4 regions of the Pseudorhodoplanes sp. genome follow, and region 1 is predicted to be linked to each of the others. Evidence: predicted binding sites of a transcription regulator. Region 1 holds the regulator's gene; each other region holds the start of a gene.
The links. The regulator PhoB, encoded in region 1, activates phosphate uptake and scavenging genes when phosphate is short. The targets are predictions, from matches to a motif close to TGTCATNNANCTGTCAT.
Positions count from the first base shown of each region.

Region 2: the regulator PhoB is predicted to act here: its motif matches at 2,186-2,202, upstream of AC5I5I_RS16000 (RNA degradosome polyphosphate kinase).
Region 3: the regulator PhoB is predicted to act here: its motif matches at 2,938-2,954, upstream of AC5I5I_RS13270 (NAD-glutamate dehydrogenase).
Region 4: the regulator PhoB is predicted to act here: its motif matches at 2,603-2,619, upstream of phnC (phosphonate ABC transporter ATP-binding protein).

Region 1 covers NZ_JCABZI010000013.1:199,694-204,438, reverse strand. Annotated here, with positions in the region: gene AC5I5I_RS19290 (aspartate aminotransferase family protein) at 1-798, opposite strand, end outside; gene AC5I5I_RS19285 (GcrA family cell cycle regulator) at 1,211-1,714, shown strand; gene phoB (phosphate regulon transcriptional regulator PhoB) at 1,775-2,491, opposite strand; gene phoU (phosphate signaling complex protein PhoU) at 2,506-3,228, opposite strand; gene pstB (phosphate ABC transporter ATP-binding protein PstB) at 3,254-4,063, opposite strand; partial or broken gene pstA (phosphate ABC transporter permease PstA) at 4,100-4,745, opposite strand, start outside.
Region 2 covers NZ_JCABZI010000010.1:477,322-482,066, forward strand. Annotated here, with positions in the region: gene AC5I5I_RS15985 (CDP-alcohol phosphatidyltransferase family protein) at 1-296, shown strand, start outside; gene AC5I5I_RS15990 (AI-2E family transporter) at 331-1,443, shown strand; gene AC5I5I_RS15995 (P-loop NTPase family protein) at 1,445-2,122, shown strand; gene AC5I5I_RS16000 (RNA degradosome polyphosphate kinase) at 2,229-4,436, shown strand; gene ppx (exopolyphosphatase) at 4,513-4,745, shown strand, end outside.
Region 3 covers NZ_JCABZI010000009.1:386,765-391,509, forward strand. Annotated here, with positions in the region: gene AC5I5I_RS13270 (NAD-glutamate dehydrogenase) at 1-2,714, opposite strand, end outside; gene AC5I5I_RS13275 (peroxidase-related enzyme) at 3,069-3,617, shown strand; gene ggt (gamma-glutamyltransferase) at 3,730-4,745, shown strand, end outside.
Region 4 covers NZ_JCABZI010000001.1:23,046-27,790, reverse strand. Annotated here, with positions in the region: gene AC5I5I_RS00145 (phosphonate dehydrogenase) at 1-96, opposite strand, end outside; gene phnE (phosphonate ABC transporter, permease protein PhnE) at 99-905, opposite strand; gene phnD (phosphate/phosphite/phosphonate ABC transporter substrate-binding protein) at 905-1,774, opposite strand; gene phnC (phosphonate ABC transporter ATP-binding protein) at 1,771-2,559, opposite strand; gene AC5I5I_RS00125 (YodC family protein) at 2,721-2,909, opposite strand; gene AC5I5I_RS00120 (hypothetical protein) at 3,163-3,591, shown strand; gene grrM (cyclophane-forming radical SAM/SPASM peptide maturase GrrM/OscB) at 3,595-4,734, shown strand; gene AC5I5I_RS00110 (hypothetical protein) at 4,731-4,745, shown strand, end outside.

The sequences.
Region 1 (4,745 bases):
GGCGGTCATGCCCTGGCCGGCTTCCGCAGTCGCAAGGCAGGCGCCGATCGGAAAGCCGCCGCCGAGCGCCTTGGCCAGCGCCATGATGTCGGGCGCGATCCCCGCGTGCATGTATCCGAACAATTCGCCGGTGCGGCCGATGCCGGTTTGCACCTCGTCGAACACCAGCATCAGGCCGTGCTCGTCACACAGCTTGCGCAGTTGGCGCAGGAATTCCGGCGGCACCACGCGCACACCGCCCTCGCCCTGGATCGGCTCGATCAGGATCGCGGCGGTGGTGTCGGAGATCGCCTTCTTCGTCGCTTCGAGATCGGCGAACGGCACCTGGATGAAGCCGCCGGCCACAGGGCCGAAGCCTTCGAGATATTTCGGCTGCCCGCCGGCAGCGAGCGTCGCCAGCGTGCGGCCGTGGAAGGCGCCTTCATAGGTAATGATGTCGACGCGCTCGGGATGACCGGAGACGGCGTGATATTTGCGCGCGGTCTTGATCGCACATTCCATCGCCTCGGCGCCGGAATTGCAGAAGAAGACGAGGTCCGCGAAGCTTGCGGCGCACAGCCGCTGTGCCAGGCGCTCCGCTTCCGGAATCCGGAACAGGTTGGAGACGTGCCAGACTTTCTGCGCCTGGTCGGTCAGCGCCTCGACCAGCACCGGATGCGCGTGACCCAGCACGTTGACCGCAACGCCCGATCCGAAGTCGAGATAGCGCTCGCCATTGGTCGCGGTCAGCCAGGCGCCCTCGCCCCGCTCGAAGGCAAGGTCGGCGCGGTTATAAGTCGGCAGAAGATTGGAGACCACGGCAGAACATCCGGCAGAAACTGGACCGGCAATGTCAGAGCATCAGCAGACAATGCCGGAGCCTAAACGAAATGTGCCGCCCCCGCGGGCGGCACTGCAACCGGCATTCTAGGGGCGGGCCGTAGGCTGTCAACCGAACCGCCCGGCCACGCGATGCCGCAGCGCTTCGAATAAGGCGGGGAAAACCTTGCGCTCTCCACAGCGACGATGGGTGCGCAGGGGGGGCGGACTCTTGCGGGCGAGTCCAGCGATTGTGTAGTGTCGCCCCTGTCAGATACGACATCTCGTGCGGCGGACAGGCAAGTAAGTACATCTGCGTGTGTGGCGTCCCGCTGGCAGCCTCAGGCTGTCCGGCGACGGGAAAGGATTCTGCGGACGGTATTCCCCTCCGCGGGGCAACAAGGAGAAACCCATGACGTGGACCGACGAACGGGTCGAGCAGCTCAAGAAGCTCTGGTCCGACGGCCTCTCGGCCTCCCAGATCGCGGCCGAACTGGGCGGGATCACCCGCAACGCGGTCATCGGCAAGGTGCATCGTCTGGGGCTCTCCGGCCGCACCAAGGCGCCGTCGTCCAGCGCGCCGCGGCAGCGAAAGCCGAGGGCGACCCATATGTTACGGGTGTCTCGTCCCGCCGTTCGCGGCAATACCGCGCTGGCCCAGGCCTTCGCCTATGACTACGAGATGGACGTCGAACCGGCCCAGGTCGAGAATGTCGTGCCGATCGGACAGCGCCGCACGCTTCTGGAACTGAACGAGCAGACCTGCAAATGGCCGATCGGCGACCCGGCGACGTCGGAATTCTATTTCTGCGGCGGTCCGTCCGTTAATGGTCTGCCCTATTGCGCCTACCACTCGCGTATCGCTTATCAGCCGCCGGCGGCGCGGCGGGACAAGCGCTCGGCAGGCGGGCGCTGACGCGCTCGCGCAGGGCGCCGCGGCGACCGGATCGACCAGACCAAGTCGGACAAGGTCAGATCAGGTGAGGTCCGCGCGCCCGAAGCGATCGTCGATCGCATAACCGGAGCCGCGCACGGTGCGGATCGGATCCCCGTCGCGGCCACGGTTGAGAGCCTTGCGCAGCCGCCCGACATGCACATCGACGGTACGCTCGTCGATATAGACCTCACTGCCCCACACGCCATCGAGCAATTGTTCCCGGGTAAACACGCGGCCGGGGCGCTCCATCAGAAATTCCAGAAGCCGGAACTCGGTCGGCCCGAGCTCTACGTCGCGGCCGGCGCGGGAGACCCGCTTCTTGACGCGATCGAGTTCGATTTCGCCCAGCGTCAACACGTCGGCCAGCCGCTCCGGCCGGGATCGCCGCAGCAGCGCCCGGATCCGTGCCACCAGTTCCGGGACCGAGAACGGCTTGACGATATAATCGTCGGCGCCGGTCGAAAGCCCGCGCACGCGCTCGCTCTCCTCGCCGCGCGCGGTCAGCATGATGATCGGCAGCGACTTGGTCTCGGGCCGCGCCCGCAGCCGCCGGCAGAGTTCGATGCCGGACAGTCCGGGCAACATCCAGTCGAGCACGACGAGATCGGGCGTGCTCTCGCGCAGCCTGGTATCGGCATCGTCACCGCGCGCGACGGTCTCGACGTCGTATCCTTCGGTCTCGAGGTTGTATCGCAGCAGCAGCGACAACGGCTCCTCGTCCTCAACGATCAGGATGCGCGCGGTCTGAGCGTTCATGTCGCTGCTTCCGTTCATCCCTGCGCCGCCTGCGCCGCCAATGGCGCAAAGCTGGTGGTATCGGCCTTCGGGCGTTCGGAAGTGATCGGCTCGCCCTTGATCATGTAATAGACGGTCTCGGCGATGTTGGTGGCATGGTCGCCCATCCGCTCGATATTTTTTGCCGAGAACAGGAGATGGATACAGAACGTGATGTTGCGCGGGTCTTCCATCATGTAGGTGAGCAATTCGCGGAACAGCGAGACGCACATGGCGTCGATTTCCTCGTCACGCTTCCACACATCCATGGCCTCGTCGACGTCGCGGGCGGCATAGGCGTCCAGCACGCGTTTGAGCTGGGTCAACACCAGAGACCCCATATGGTCGACGCCGCGGATGAGCTTCAGCGACGGATATTCACCCTCGAGGTCGAGTGCGCGCTTGCCGATATTCTTGGCGAGATCGCCGATGCGTTCGATTTCGTTGGCGACCCGCAAGGCGCTCACCACTTCACGAAGGTCGATGGCCATCGGCTGGCGGCGCGCAATCGTCAGGATCGCGCGCTCCTCGATCTCCCGCTGCAGCGCGTCGATCTGGGCATCGGCTGCGATCAGCTTGTTTGCGAGATCGATGTCGCGGCGGGTCAGCGCCTGCACTGCGTCCGCGATCTCCTTCTCGGCAAGGCCGCCCATTTCCGCAACCATGCGGTTGAGCTCCTGCAGATCGACGTCGAACGCCTTGGCGATGTGGTCAGCCATTGTCTTGGTCCTTGTCTGCAGCCGGTCAGCCGAAGCGGCCGGTGATGTAATCCTGGGTGCGGCGATCGCCCGGCGTCGTGAAGACGGTCTCGGTCGGGCCCTCCTCGACAAGAATGCCGAGATGGAAAAACGCGGTCCGCTGCGACACGCGGGCTGCCTGCTGCATCGAGTGCGTCACGATGATGATGGTGAAATTCCGCCGCAACTCATCGATCAGTTCCTCGATGCGAGCGGTCGCGATCGGATCGAGCGCGGAGCATGGTTCGTCCATCAGAATCACTTCAGGACCGACCGCAATCGCCCGCGCGATGCACAGCCGCTGCTGCTGGCCGCCTGACAGGCTGGTACCGGAATCGTCCAGACGATCCTTGACCTCTTCCCATAGCCCGGCGCGCTTCAGGCTGGATGTCACGATCTCGTCGAGTTCGGATTTCGAACGAGCGATCCCGTGGATGCGCGGACCATAGGCGACGTTTTCGTAGATCGATTTCGGGAATGGATTGGGCTTTTGGAACACCATGCCGACACGCGCGCGCAGTTGTACGACGTCCAGCGACTTGTCGTAAATATCGAGGTCGTCGATATCGATCTTGCCGGTCACCCGCGCAACCGGGATGGTGTCGTTCATCCGGTTGATGCAGCGAAGGAAGGTCGACTTGCCGCAGCCGGACGGGCCGATGAAAGCCATCACCGACCGCGCCGGGATATCCACGTTGACGTCTTTCAGGGCGTGCTTGTCGCCGTAATAGACGTTGACGTTCCGCGCCGTGACCTTGGGCTTGGCCTGCGTACCGGCGATATCGATCGCAGCGGCCGAGGCGGCGGGTTGAACCATTGCGTCCATAGCCAGCATCTCCTAACTCCCAATGACTTACCAGCGCCGCTCGAAGCGTTTGCGCAAGAGAATTGCGGTCCCGTTCATAAGGAACAAGAACGCCAGCAGCACCATGATCGCGGCTGCCGTTCGCGCCTGGAAACCGACTTCCGGCAGATCCGACCAGAGATAGATCTGGACCGGCAACACAGTCGCGGCGTCGACAATGCTCGTTGCAGGCTCGACGATGAAGGCGACCATGCCGATCATCAAGAGCGGCGCCGTCTCGCCGAGCGCGTGCGCCATGCCGATGATCGTGCCGGTCATTATTCCGGGCATCGCCAGTGGCAGGATGTGGTGGAAGATCGCCTGCTGTTGCGAGGCGCCGACACCCAGCGCCGCCTCCTTGATCGAGGGCGGAACCGCCTTGAGCGCGGCACGCGAGGCGATGATGATAGTCGGCAATACGAGCAGTGCCAGCACCAGTCCACCGACGAGCGGCGCCGATCGCGGGAGTCCGAAGAAATTCAGGAACATCGCCAAGCCCAGCAGACCGAACACGATCGACGGAACCGCCGCGAGGTTATTGATGTTGACCTCGATGACTTCAGTGATCCGGTTCTTGGGGGCAAATTCTTCGAGATAGATGGCGCCAGCGACACCGATTGGGAGACACAGCACGAGGGTTACAGCGAGCGTGAGC
Region 2 (4,745 bases), on a different contig from region 1:
CCCGCTGGCTGGTGATTCTTGTGGTGTCCCGGGACATCCTGATCGTGGGCGGCTTCCTCGTGGCGATGCTGATGGCCCGGCCGATGCCGGTCCGGCCGCATCCGGTGTCGAAGCTGAATACGGTGGCGCAGATCGTGCTGGCGGGCACGGTCCTGGGGTCGCTCGGGCTGAATTTCGACGCCGGCTGGGCCTTGCCCGCGCTGATCGGGCTTGTCACGATCTTGACCTTGCTTTCGATCGGCTTCTATGTCGCGGAATGGATCCGCCATTTCGGCACCAACGGGGCCGCGCATTAGCGGACAGGGCAGGGACGGCAATCGTATGAACACCATGACGACGGGTCCGGCCGATGGTCCGCCGCTACCGGTCACGCCGCTATCGTTGCGCCGCCAGCTCATCTTCTGGACCGGCGCACTGGTGGTTTTCGTCGCGCTGCTGTGGCTGCTCGGCGACGTGCTGCTGCCATTCGTGGCCGGCATGGTGCTCGCGTATCTGCTCGATCCGATCGTGCGCAAACTCCAGAAACTTGGGCTAAGCCGGCCGATCGCGTCGGTCCTGATCGTGGTGATTGCGATCGCGGTGATCGCGTTTGCGCTGATCACGCTGCTGCCGCTCCTCGGGGAGCAGATATCGGGCTTTATTCAGCGCCTGCCGGAATATGTCGAGCGCATCCGTCAGTTGATCCAGGAGCAAAGCAACGGCTGGCTGGGCCGGGTGATCGGCGAGCGGCTGCCCGATGCGGAAAAGCAATTGGGCGGCGTGGCCGCCGGCGCCGCGGGCTGGGCCGCGGGTTTTCTTGGATCGCTGGCTTCGGGCGGGAAGGCGCTGATTTCCGTCCTGTCCATTTTCGTGATCGCGCCGATCGTCGCCTTCTATCTCCTGCTCGACTGGGAGCGGATGATCGAAGCCGTCGATTCATGGGTGCCGGTGCCCTATCGCGAGACCGTGCGCGGCCTCGCGCGCGAAATGAATGCGGCTATTTCGGGCTTCGTTCGCGGCCAGGCGATCGTGTGCCTGATCCTCGGCACCTTCTATTCCATCGCGCTGATCGCGATCGGGCTTCACTTCGGATTGCTCGTCGGTATCGTCGCGGCGGTGCTCGGTTTCGCGCCCTATGTCGGCACCATCACCGGCTTCATGCTGGCGGTCGGCATTGCCATCGCGCAGTTCTGGCCGGACTGGACCATGCCGGCGCTCGCTGCCGCCATCTTCCTCACCGGGCAGTTCGTCGAGGGCAACATCCTGCAGCCGTTCCTTGTCGGCAAGGAGGTCGGATTGCATCCGGTCTGGCTGATGTTCGCGCTACTCGCCTTCGCCTATCTGTTCGGCTTTGTCGGATTGCTGGTGGCGGTGCCGACCGCGGCTGCGATCGGCGTGCTGGTGCGCTTCCTGCTGCGCCAATATCTTGCCAGCTCTTATTACACGGGCGGCCAGCCGGGCTGAGATGGCGTCTCCGCCGCGGCAGCTTGCCCTTGCGCTCGATCACGCCGAGAAGCTGTCGCGTGAGGATTTTCTGCCGGGGCCGTCGAACGAGGCGGCATTGTCCATGGTCGAGCGCTGGCCGGACTGGCCGTCGCATACGATCGCGATAACCGGCCCCGAGGGCAGCGGCAAAAGCCACCTCGCATCGATCTGGGCACAGAATTCCGGCGCACGGGTGCTGTCGGCCCGCGCCCTGAACACCGCGATGCTACCTGAGGCGCTGACGACCGGTGCGCTGGTCCTCGAGAATTGCGGCGAAGGTGCGCTCGACGAGCGCGCGTTTTTTCATCTGCTCAATCTGGTGCGCGAGCAGGAGGCCCATCTTCTCCTGACCGCACGATCGGCTCCGGTGCTGTGGGGCGTGGCGCTGCCTGATCTGGAATCGCGGCTACGCGCGGTGCCAGCCATCGCCCTGTCGATGCCCGACGATGCGCTGCTGCGTGCGGTGACGGTGAAACTGTTCGCGGACCGGCAGCTTGCGGTCGACGAGAATCTGGTGACGTACCTGCTGGCCCGGGTTGGCCGGTCTTTCGCGGCGTTGCAGGAGGCGGTGCGGACGCTCGACCGCGAAGCACTGCAACGCAAAAGACCGGTGAACCGTGCACTGGCCTCCGAATTGTTTCGGGACGGCCCGGCGTAAAGCGTCGGTTCGGACTTGTCCCGCCGGGGATTGAGGTCAATTCTCCGGTGTCCGTCACGGGCTGGTCACGAATTTGTCGTACGGTCTGACTTTCTGGAACAATACCATGCAAGATCGTGCCGAAGCCGTTGTTTTAAAAGAAGAAAGTTCGGGGGCTGGGCGGTCTCAGGAGACCCGTCAGCCGAACCTGATGGACAGCCCGGAACGCTTCATCAACCGCGAATTATCGTGGCTGCATTTCAACCGGCGGGTTCTAGACGAGTCCGCGAACCCGAACCATCCGCTGCTGGAGAGGCTGCGGTTCCTGTCGATCTCCGCGAACAATCTCGACGAATTCTTCATGGTGCGCGTGGCCGCGCTCAAGGGTCAGGTGCGCGAAGGCGTCACCGATCGTTCCCCAGACGGATTGACCCCGTCCGAGCAACTGGCCCGGATTGCCGAAGTGGTCGCAGTGCTGGCGAGTGACCAGCAGGCGCGGTGGCGCGAACTTCGCGCTGCGCTTGGCACGAACGATATCGTCATTGTCGACGCGCAAGGCGTGACCAAGCAGGAACATGACTGGCTGGAAGAGCAATTCCTGTCCGCCATTTTTCCGGTGCTGACCCCGCTCGCCATCGATCCGGCGCATCCGTTTCCGTTCATTCCCAATCTGGGCTTCACGCTCGCGTTGCAATTGTCGCGCATCAGCGACGGCAAGGCGATGAATGCGCTCATCCGCGTGCCGCACAAGATCGAACGTTTCGTGCATCTGCCGCGCGGCGCCGACGGCGCGCGTCGCCTGATCATGCTCGAACAGGTCGCGTGCCTGTATATCGGCCAGTTGTTCCCCGGCTATGCGATGAACGGGGTCGGCGCCTTTCGTGTGATCCGCGATTCCGAAATCGAAATCGAGGAAGAATCCGAAGATCTGGTTCGCTCGTTCGAGAGCGTGCTGAAGCGGCGCCGCCGCGGTTCGGTGATCCGCCTCGAACTCGAACAGGCAATGCCCGAAGACCTCCGCCGGTTCGTGCGACGGGCGATGGCGGTGAGCGAAGACGAGACATTTCTCGTCGACGGCATGCTTGCGCTCAACGACCTGAAGGAAGTGGTGTCGATCGATCGTCCCGACCTTTTGTTCGCGCCCTACAATCCCCGCTTTCCGGAACGCATTCGCGATCATGGCGGCGACTGCTTCGCGGCGATCCGCCAGAAGGACTTCGTGGTCCAGCATCCCTATGAATCGTTCGACGTCGTGGTGCAGTTCCTGCAGCAGGCGGCGCGCGATCCGGACGTGATCGCGATCAAGCAGACGCTGTACCGGACCTCGGCGGAATCGCCGATCGTCAAGGCGCTGGCGGAAGCGGCGGAAGCCGGAAAGTCCGTCACCGCGCTGGTCGAACTGAAGGCGCGTTTCGACGAAGAGGCCAATATCCGCTGGGCGCGCGATCTCGAACGCGCGGGCGTGCAGGTGGTGTTCGGCTTCATCGAACTGAAGACCCACGGCAAGCTCTCGCTTGTGGTGCGGCGCGAGAGCGGCAAGCTCGCGACTTATGTCCATGTCGCGACCGGCAATTATCATCCGATCACGGCGCGCATCTATACCGACCTGTCCTATTTCACTGATGACCCGGTGATCGCGCGCGACGCAGGACGCATCTTCAACTTCATCACCGGCTACGCCGAGCCTGCCGAACTCGAAGTGATGGCGGTGTCGCCGGTGTCACTGCGCAAGCGGCTGGTCGAACACATCGATGCCGAGATCGAGCATGCCAAGGCTGGGCGGCCCGCGGCGATCTGGCTGAAAATGAACTCGCTGGTCGATCCGGGGATTATTGACAAGCTGTATCAGGCCTCGCAGGCCGGAGTTTCCATCGACATCGTGGTCCGTGGTATTTGCTGCCTGCGGCCGGAACTTCCGGGCCTCTCGGACAATATCCGGGTCAAGTCGATCGTCGGCCGGTTCCTCGAACATTCGCGCATCTATTGCTTCGGCGCCGGACACGGCCTGCCGCATCCGAAGGCGGTCGTTTACATCTCGTCGGCCGACATGATGCCGCGCAATCTGGACCGCCGGGTCGAGGTTTTGTGCCCGATTACCAATCCGACCGTCCACGAGCAGGTGCTCGACCAGATCATGGTGGTTAATTTCAACGATAACGAACAAAGCTGGAAAGTCTTGCCTGACGGCACCGCAACCCGCATAAGGCCCGCGAAAGGCGAGGAGCCTTTCAACGCGCAGAATTACTTCATGACCAATCCGAGCCTGTCGGGACGTGGGAAATCGCTCAAAGAATCAACGCCGCGCCGCCTCAGCCGCCGTCAGGACCGCAGATAGCGGGCGCATCGATTCAATCGGCACCAAGAGCCGCAAAACCGGGCGCAAACCGTCAGGATCAAGTGTCGGGAAAGCGATGCCGCCGGAGGCAGCGCAGGGCCGCCTCGATCACGGGCCTGCGGTGGCAGTCATCGATATCGGTTCCAACTCGGTGCGCCTCGTGGTCTATGAGGGCCAGACGCGCAGTCCGACGCCGATTTTCAACGAGAAGGTCCTCGCCGGGCTCGGCCGCGAAGTTCAGTCCACCGGTCTTCTCGCGCCCGACGCCGTGACCGAGGCTTTGCTGGCGCTGCGGCGCTTCCGCGCGCT
Region 3 (4,745 bases), on a different contig from region 1:
TTGTCCGGCGGCATCACCGCGCCTTCGGCCGACAGATTGTCGGTGACATCGAGCAGCGAGCCGATGAACAGCTTGTAGGCGGCGATGCCTTCGGCCGCGATCGCATCGCGTGCACCGCCGACCGGCAGGTGCTTCGGCACGAAGCCACCTTTTGCACCCACAGGCACGATCACCGCGTTCTTGACCTGCTGCGCCTTCACCAGTCCGAGGATTTCGGTGCGGAAATCCTGCGGCCGGTCGGACCAGCGGATGCCGCCGCGCGCCACCTTGCCGAAGCGCAGATGCACGCCCTCGACCCGCGGCGAATAGACGAAGATTTCGTAGAGCGGGCGCGGCGCCGGCAACGTGGTCAGCTTGCCGCTCTCGTATTTGATCGCGATCTGCGCCTTCGGCTGGCCGTCATCGCCGATCTGATAGAAATTGGTGCGCAGCGCCGACTGCACCGCATTGACGAAATGCCGCAGGATGCGGTCCTCGTCGAGCGACGGCACTTTTTCGAGCGCGGCCTCGATCTCGGCGACAATCTCGGTCTGCCTCGTCTTGCGGGCGATGTCGGCTTCGGCGCGCGGATCGAACCGCGCGTGGAACAGCGCCACGATCTGCGACGCGATTGCCGGATGCGCGCGCAGCGTGTTCCACATGTAGTCCTGCGAGAATGGCACCCGCACCTGGCGCAGGAACCGCGACACCGAGCGGATCAGCACGATGTCGCGCCATTGCAGTCCGGCTTTCAGGACCAGCGCGTTGTAGCCGTCATTCTCGGCAATGCCGCGCATCACCATCAGGAAGCATGCTTCGAGCGCCGTCTGCAATGCGGCGATGTCGACGGGCGCGCCATCCGCGCTTTCCAGCGTCATGTCGTGCAGCCAGACATGGGTATCGGACGGCGTTCCCGGACGAATTTCGTAGGTGCGCTCGGCCACCACCTTGAAGCCCATATTCTCCAGCATCGGCACCCGGCTGGAGAGCGGAATGGCGCCGCCATAGCTCCAGACCTTCAGGCCGATCACATGGCTTTCGGCATTCGGCCGGGTATGGAAGTCGACGCTGAGAGGCCGTTCCGCCGACAGCCCCTCGATGGTGCGGATATTGTCGAGCGCGGTCTCCGGCGAGTAACGGTCGCGGAAGCTGGCGCTGAAGGCCTTGCGATAGCGCTCGAACAATTGCCGCGCGCGGCCGGCCTCCTGGGTGCGCGCAATCTCGTCGTCGAGCGCGTCGACCCAGGTGCGCACGATTGCGGAGACTCCGTCCTCCAGCGTGGACCGCTGCGGATCGTCGATCGGCTCGGCGGACCGTCCGATGATGTAATGCGCGCGCATCAGCGGTCCTTCCGGGAAGAACAGGCTGAGTCCGCTGACGTGACCCTTGTAGCTCTTGCACAGAAGCTCTCCGACCGCCTCCACCACGTCGTTGGAGGAACGCGCCCGCGGCAGATAGACCAGCACCGACATGAAGCGGTCGAAGCGATCGCGGCGCGCCAGCACGCGCACGCGCGGCCGCTCGTCCAACTCCAGGATCAGCATCGCGAATTCGTACAGCAGGTCGTCGTCGATGCGGAACAGGTCGTCGCGCGGATAGGTTTCGAGCGCATTGACCAGCGCCTTGCCGGAATGCCCCGATGGATGGAATCGCGCACGCTTGAGCAGTGCATCCACCTTCTTGCGCAGATACGGGATCGAACGGGTCGAGCGCGTATAGGCGGTCGAGGTGAACAGGCCGACGATGCGGAATTCGCCGCACACGTTGCCATTCGCATCGAAGCGCTTGACGCTGACCATGTCCATGAACACGCGGCGATGCACGCGCGAGCGCAGGCTCGCCTTGGTGATCAGGAGCGCGGTCGGCTCGGCGTAGAATTTATGCAGGGCCGCGGTGATGACCTCCTGTCCGGCGCGCGCTCTCAATTCATGCGCATCGGCACGGCGCAGCACGCCCAATCCGGAATCCGGAATCAATGCGGGTTCGCGATCCTGGCCGGTGACCCTGTATTCGCGAATGCCGAGAAAGGTGAAGTTCTCGGCCACCAGCCATTCCATGAACTCGACCGACTCGGTTCGTTCGGCTTCCGGCAACGGCGGCGGATTGGCTTTCATGTCCGCAATCAGGTCGCTGACGCGCGCCAGCATCGGCCGCCAGTCATGCACCGCGACGCTGACGTCGGCGAGCGCCTGTTCGAGCCCGAGGATCAGCGTATTCTGCGTCGCCACATCGGCGATGCGGTCGAGATGAATGTGGATGAAGCTATCGCGGCGTTCGCCTTCGGTCGCCGGCTCCTCGGTCGACACCCGCTCGAGATGTCCGGCGGAATCGCGCGCGACCGCAAAGATCGGATGCACCACAAGCCGCACCTTCGCATGACGCGCGCTCAGTTCCGCCATCACCGAATCGACAATGAACGGCATGTCGTCGTTGATGATTTCGAGCACCGACACCGCACGGCTGAACTTGCCGTCAGCCTCCTCAGGCGCGTAGATTCGGATCTTCGGCGCTCCGGGCCGGCGCTGCGACAGGAACGCATAGGCCTGCGCCGCAAAGGCTGCGATCTCCTTCGGCGTGTAAACGGAGAGATCCTCGAAGGACGCGCGCTCGAACAGGCGGGCCGCGAAACCGTCCGGAACACCGCTGCGCCCGGATCGCAATATCTCTCCGGCTTGCGCCACAAGTTGCGTGATCGAGCGTTCGCCCGTTGCCGCGAGCGGCTTCTGAATGTTCATGGATGGCCTCTCCTGAGTCGGGAGTTTCGTCTACCGACCGCCATTCGTCGAGGTCTGGCGGCGCCAATGTCACGATCGTGAGTGCTGCATCGCAACATGCAATCTTGGATTTCGTCCGGCCGCGCCCGGCGCTACGCTTCGGCGCTGAGCTTGTGGGAGGAACGCGTGGCGAAAGCGCAGAAGAAACCGGCCGGGCGGAACCCGCGGACCAAAGCATCGCGTGATGACAAATCCAAGACGAGTCCGTCCAAGACGCGTCCGTCCACGACAGGCCCGTCCAACACAGCTCTGTCCAGGACCGCCCTGCTCAAACCGGCCCCGCCGTCCGCAACCGCGGGCGACGACACCGCATTCGTGGCGCTGTCGCTGCCGGAGCCTGCGCTCAACGAAACGATGCAGGCCTATTTCGATAAATGCATGGAGAAACTTGGATTCATTCCGAATGTGCTGAAGGCCTATGCGTTCGACCTGAAGAAGCTGGAAGCCTTTGTCGCGATGTATAACGACCTCATGCTGGGGCCATCGGGCTTAAGCAAGCTCGAGCGCGAGATGATCGCGGTCGCGGTGTCGTCGCAGAACCGCTGCTATTATTGCCTGGCCGCGCATGGCTCCGCGGTGCGGCAGATATCCGGCGATCCGGCGCTGGGCGAGCTCATGGTGATGAATTATCGCGCCGCGCGGCTGTCGAAGCGGCAGCGGGCGATGCTGGATTTCGCGGTGAAGATGACCAACGAGCCCTGGGCGGTCGAAGTTCACGATCGCGACAGCCTCCGCCGCGCGGGCTTTTCCGACCGCGATATCTGGGATATTGCCGCAATTGCCGGGTTCTACAACATGTCGAACCGGATCGCGACAGCGACCGACATGCGGCCGAACAGCGTCTATCACGGGATGGCGCGGTAACGACAAGACCTCTTGGGGGCGCACCAATGTCCGCTCGTCCCCGCGCAAGCGGGGACCCAGATTTGCTGGATTCCTGCTTGCGCGGGACTGAGCGGGGGATAGACCAATCGCAATGATCCGAGTTCTCGTTTTCCTCCTCGCCCTTCTCGCCTCGCCCGCGCTCGCGCAGGAAGGCCCGGTTCACGACAAGCCGCTCTCAGAAGCGCCGCGCGCGCAGGCCGTCACCGCCCGGAACGGCATGGTGGTCGCGCAGGAAGCGATGGCCGCACAGATCGGGGTCGATATCCTGAAAGCGGGCGGCAATGCAGTGGATGCGGCGGTCGCGACCGGCTTTGCGCTGGCGGTGACCTATCCGCGCGCCGGCAATATCGGCGGCGGCGGCTTCATGGTGATCTGGCTCGCCAAGCCACGCAAGGCGATCGCGATCGATTATCGCGAGATGGCGCCGGGCAAGATCGACAGGGACTCGTTCCTCGACGATGCCGGCAATGCCGATCCGCAGAAATCGCTGAAGTCCGGTCTTGGCGTCGGCGTGCCGGGGACGGTGGCAGGACTGGCGCTGGCGCACCGGAAATACGGGTCCGGCAAGTTCACGCTGGCGCAACTGCTCGCGCCGTCGGTCAAGCTTGCCCGCGACGGATTCATCGTCACCGGCGATCTTGCCGACACCATGGTTGCGGCCAAGCCGCTGTTCGAACGCTGGCCGTCGTCGGTGAAAGTGATGCTGAAAGCCGACGGCTCGTCCTATGGCGAGGGCGACCGGCTGATCCAGACCGATCTGGCCAATACGCTGGAAGCAATCGCGCAAAAGGGTCCGCAGGGCTTCTACGATGGCGATGTCGCGGAAAAGATCGCGGCGGCCGTGCGCGACGCCGGCGGCGTGATGACCGCGGACGATTTCAGGAAATACCAGGTGAAGGAGCGCAAGCCGGTCACTGGCAAGTATCGCGGCTACGGCATCGTCTCGATGCCGCCGCCGTCCTCAGGCGGCGTGCATCTGATCGAGATGCTGAATATTCTCGAGCCCTACGACCTGAAGAAGACCGGGCCATCGAGCGTCGAGACCGTGCATCTGATGGTCGAGGCGATGCGGCGCGCCTATGCCGACCGCGCGGTCTATCTCGGCGA
Region 4 (4,745 bases), on a different contig from region 1:
TGTGCGGGAGTCGTTGGCGTCGACGTCGCCCAGCAGCGAAAGCCGCTGCAGCGTCGCCTCATGCACCCAATTGGTGACCAGGATCCGTGGCCGCATATTCATTTCAGCGCCTTGCGCAGGCGCGCGCCGATGCCGTCCACCACGATCACGCAGAGCAGGATGGTGATCAGGATCGCCGACACCTGATCGTAGCGGATGATGCGCAGCGCGGCGATCAGCTCGAAGCCGATGCCGCCGGCGCCGACGATGCCGAGCACCGCCGAGGCCCTGAAATGATATTCCCAGCGATAGATGGTGATGTCTGCGAGCTGCGGCAGCACCTGCGGCAGCACCGCGTGGGTGATCACCTGGAAACCGTTCGCGCCGGCCGCGCGCGAGGCTTCCAGCGGGCGCGGATCGACATGCTCGATCGCCTCCGCATAGAACTTGCCGACCATGCCGACCGAATGCAGCGCCAGCGCCAGCACGCCCGGCAATGCGCCAAAGCCGACCGCGGCGACGAAGATGATGCCCATGATGATTTCAGGCACCGACCGCAATGCGGCCAGCACGATGCGCGTGGCCTGATACACCAGCGAGTTGGGCGAGGTATTCGGCGCCGCGAACAGCGCGAGCGGCAACGATATAAGGACGGCCAGCGCGGTTCCGGCCACCGACATCGCCAGCGTATCGATCAGCGGCTTGACCCAGTGCTGCCAGCGCGAAAAGTCCGGCGGCACCATTTCGCTGAACAATTGTCCGAGCGCGGGCAGGCCTTCCATCAACCGCTGCGCGTCGAAAAATCCGGTAATCCAGAGCGAGCCGATGCAGGCGATGACAATGACCGCGATGAAACCGGCATGCCGCAAACTGGCATGCCGGTCTTCGGCGAGGATCGTGTCGTGACGGGAAACGACGTCCGACATCAGCTCATCTTGCCGAGGTCGAGGTCGAGGATTTTCGCGGTGTCGCGCAGGATGTCGTAGGCCTTGTCGTCGGTCGGTGCGAAGCCTTCCACCCGGAACGATTTCAGGATTACCGGATCCTTCAGTTCTATGAAGGCCTTGCGAATCTTGTCCTTCAGCTCCGGCGTGAGGTCGGCCTGCATGGTCATCGGATAGTTCGGGATCGGATCGGTGACCGCGAGCACCGTGAGCTTGCTGCCGTCGATCGACTTGCGGGCGATCAGCGCCTCGTAGATCGCTTTCGACAACGCGCCGGCCGGCACCTGGCCGTTCTGCACCGCGCGCGCCACGCCGTCATGGGTGCCCAGATGCACCGGCTTGTAGTCCTTGCTGCCGTCCAGCCCGTTCTTCAGCAGATGCGCGCGCGGGATCAGATGGCTCGAGGTCGAGGCCTGGTCGCCGTAGCCGAACGGCTTGCCCTTAATGTCGGCCAGCGTTTTCACCGGTCCTTCGGCCTGGGCGATGATGATCGAATTGTAGGTCGGCGAGCCCTTCTCGATGCCGACAGCGAACGGCTCGATGCCGGGCGCCTTGGACTTCGCCAGCACGTAGGAGAACGGACCGAAATAGCCGATCTCGATGCGGCCGAAGCGCATCGCCTCGATCATCGAGGAATAATCGGTGGTGACGACCAGTTCGATCTGCTTGCCGAGCGCCTTTTCGAGATGCGTTTTGAGCGGCTGCGCCTGCTGGATCAGGGTTGCGGCATTTTCGTCGGGCAGCAGCGCGACACGCAGCTTGGCGGGGTCCTTGGTCTGGGCGGAAGCGGAAGCGGGGATGAGCGCGAGGGCGGCGGCGGTTCCATGCAGAAAGAGGCGGCGGTTGATCATGCGTAGGTTCCTGTCCTGAGGGGGGCGGGTTCAAAATCGGAGTCTGTGTCGGCGGACGTGCTGCCATAGATGCGGCTCACCTCCGTCCTGCCGAGGCGGCTGGGCGGGCCGTCGAACACCACCGCGCCCTGCGCCAGCGCGACGATGCGGTCGGCATAGCGTCGCGCGAATTCGAGCTGATGCAGGCTGACGATGGCGGTGATGCCGTCGGATTTGCAGATGCCGTGCAGCAGCGAGAGCACGCGCTCAGCGGTCGCGGGATCGAGGCTTGCGACCGGTTCGTCGGCGAGAACCAGTGCCGGCTTCTGCACCATGGCGCGCGCGATGCCGACGCGCTGCTGCTGTCCGCCGGACAATTGATCGGCGCGTCGTAGCGCATGATCGATCAGGCCGACGCGATCGATCGCTTCCAGCGCCATCGTCTTCTCGGTTCGCGATGGCGGCAGCAGGGTGCGCAGGCCGGAATGATAGCCGAGACGTCCCATCAGCACATTGGTGAGGACGCTGCAGCGGCCGATCAGCTGATGCTGCTGGAAGATCATGCCGGTGCGGCGCCGATGTGCCTGCAGGTCGCGGCGGGCTCCGATGTCGCCGATGCCGTCGGCGGTGACGCTGCCGCCGGTAGGTGACACCAGCCCGTTGAGCGATCTCAGAAGCGTCGATTTGCCGGCCCCGGACGCGCCGAGCAGCACCGTGAAGGCGCCGGTCTCGAAGCGGAGCGAGCAGGGGTGAAGGGCGCGCGCGCCGCCGGGATATGTGACTTCGAGATCGTCGGTTCGGATCATCTCAGGCCGTGGGGTTGCTGCAATGCACCCCTACGACCCGCACATGACAGTTGGACGACAACCGGCGTCAGGATTGACCGGTCTGTGGATGGAGCGGTGCACCGCATTGTCGCAGGTCATCCTGCTGCTTCCGGATCCCGCAGGAAGCGGAACGTGCAATGTCACGCCGGCTCTGGACGTTGCTCTTCGAATGTCAGGCTGGTGACGACGAATGACCGGCTTTGCAATTGTTGATCATCGGTAAACCATTCGCAGAACGCGTTGGGTCCATTGATCGTGGCAATGGTCATGCGCGGTCCGCCGGACCTAAGGATGACGACGTCGCCGGGCTGGAACTGCTTGTCTGTCACCTGGGTCTACTCCGGACGTTGAATTGCGATGCTCCCGTTATCATAGAGAGATGCGCATTGCATCGGGCCGTGAGGTCGATTCCAAACGAACATTCATCAGCCCGACCGATGCGCCGCGGGTCACAGCCTTGTGAGCCGCAATAAATCGTTCCGAACCTCCGTCCCGAAGTCATAAGCACTTGTCTGTAGAGCGTGAATCGCTACTATGCCCCGCCCTTCAGCGAGAAGGGCGGCGAACGAAGGCGGTAGAGCCATGGACGAAAAATTGACACGCCGGTCCCTGCTGCGGACCCTTGTCGGCGGAGCAGTTACAACGGCGGGTGTCGTCACTCTCGCCCGTACCTCACTGGCCAGCGTTCCCGAAGCGCCTCTAGACCTTAATCCCACCGATCTCGACGTGCAGGCACGCGCCGCAGAGCTCGAGTCGGCTGTCGGCCCTGCCGGCGAGGCGCATGCTCAATTCATCAATCTCCCCGGCGTGGGCGGCTTTGGCAATCGCGGCGGTTTCCGCAACGGCGGCGGCTTCTTCAACGCACCGTTCGGAAATGGCGGTTTCCGGAATGGCTTCCGTAACGGCGGCTTCGGTAACGGTGGTGGCTTCCGTAACGGCGGTGGGTTCCGCAACGGTGGTGGGTTCCGCAACGGAGGCGGCGGTTTCCGCAACGCGTTCCGCAATCGCTAGAGCATGATCTCTGCTGATCAGGTCGGTCCTCTGGAGCTTCTCGTTGTCCAGCCGACCCCGTTCTGCAATCTCGACTGCTCGTATTGCTATCTTCCGGACCGGCTGGACAAACGGAAGATCACACTTGAGACCCTGGAAAAGACCTTTCACTGGGCCTTTTCCTCCGGTCTGATCCGCCAGAATTTCACCCTGTTGTGGCATGCCGGCGAACCCATGGTTCTGCCGGCATCGTTCTATGAGCAGGCCACGCTCCTGCTCGAGCGTTGCAACACCTCGGGGTTCGAGGTCACCCAGTCGCTTCAGACCAATGCCACTCTGGTCAACGAGGCCTGGTGTGACTTTATCCGCCGCCGCAACGTGCAGATTGGCGTCAGTGTCGACGGCCCCGATTTTCTGAACGACCGCAACCGCAAGACCCGAAATGGCAGCGGCACGCTGGAACGCGTCATGCGCGGCGTGCAAATGCTGCGCGACCATGACATCTTCTTCGATGTGATCACGGTGCTGACGTCGGCGTCGCTGGATTACCCGGACGAGCTCTTCGATTTCTACGTCGAGAACGGCATCATGGATGTCGCCTTCAATGTGGAGGAGATCGAGGGGCCGCACGTGACATCGTCGCTGGCCGGTAGCTCGACCGAGCCGCGCTTCCGCCGATTCTATTCGCGGTTCATGGACCTTGCGCTCTCCTGCGACCCGCCGATGCGGGTGCGCGAATTCGAGACATCGCGCAGTTCGATCGCGCACCGCGAGCAGTTCTCGATGCGAACGCAGGAGAATAGGCCGTTTGGCATCCTGAACGTCGACTGCGCGGGCAATTTCTCGACCTATTCGCCCGAACTGCTCGGTCTCAGTTCGCCCCGCCTCGGCAGTTTCGCGCTTGGCAACGTCGCGACGGATACGCTGGATTCGGTGCTGGCCATGCCACGGTTCGTTGCGCTCGACGACGAGATCCGCCGCGGCGTAGATCTGTGCAAGGACAGCTGCCGCTACTATCCGTTCTGCGGCGGCGGCCCGCCCGGCAACAAGTATTTCGAGAATGGCAACTTCGCCACCACCGAGACGATGTCCTGCCGCCTGCACAAGAAGGCGACTTTCGACATTGCACTCGACAAGTTTGAACGCCTCAAGGCGATGACGTGACGGCGTCGTTT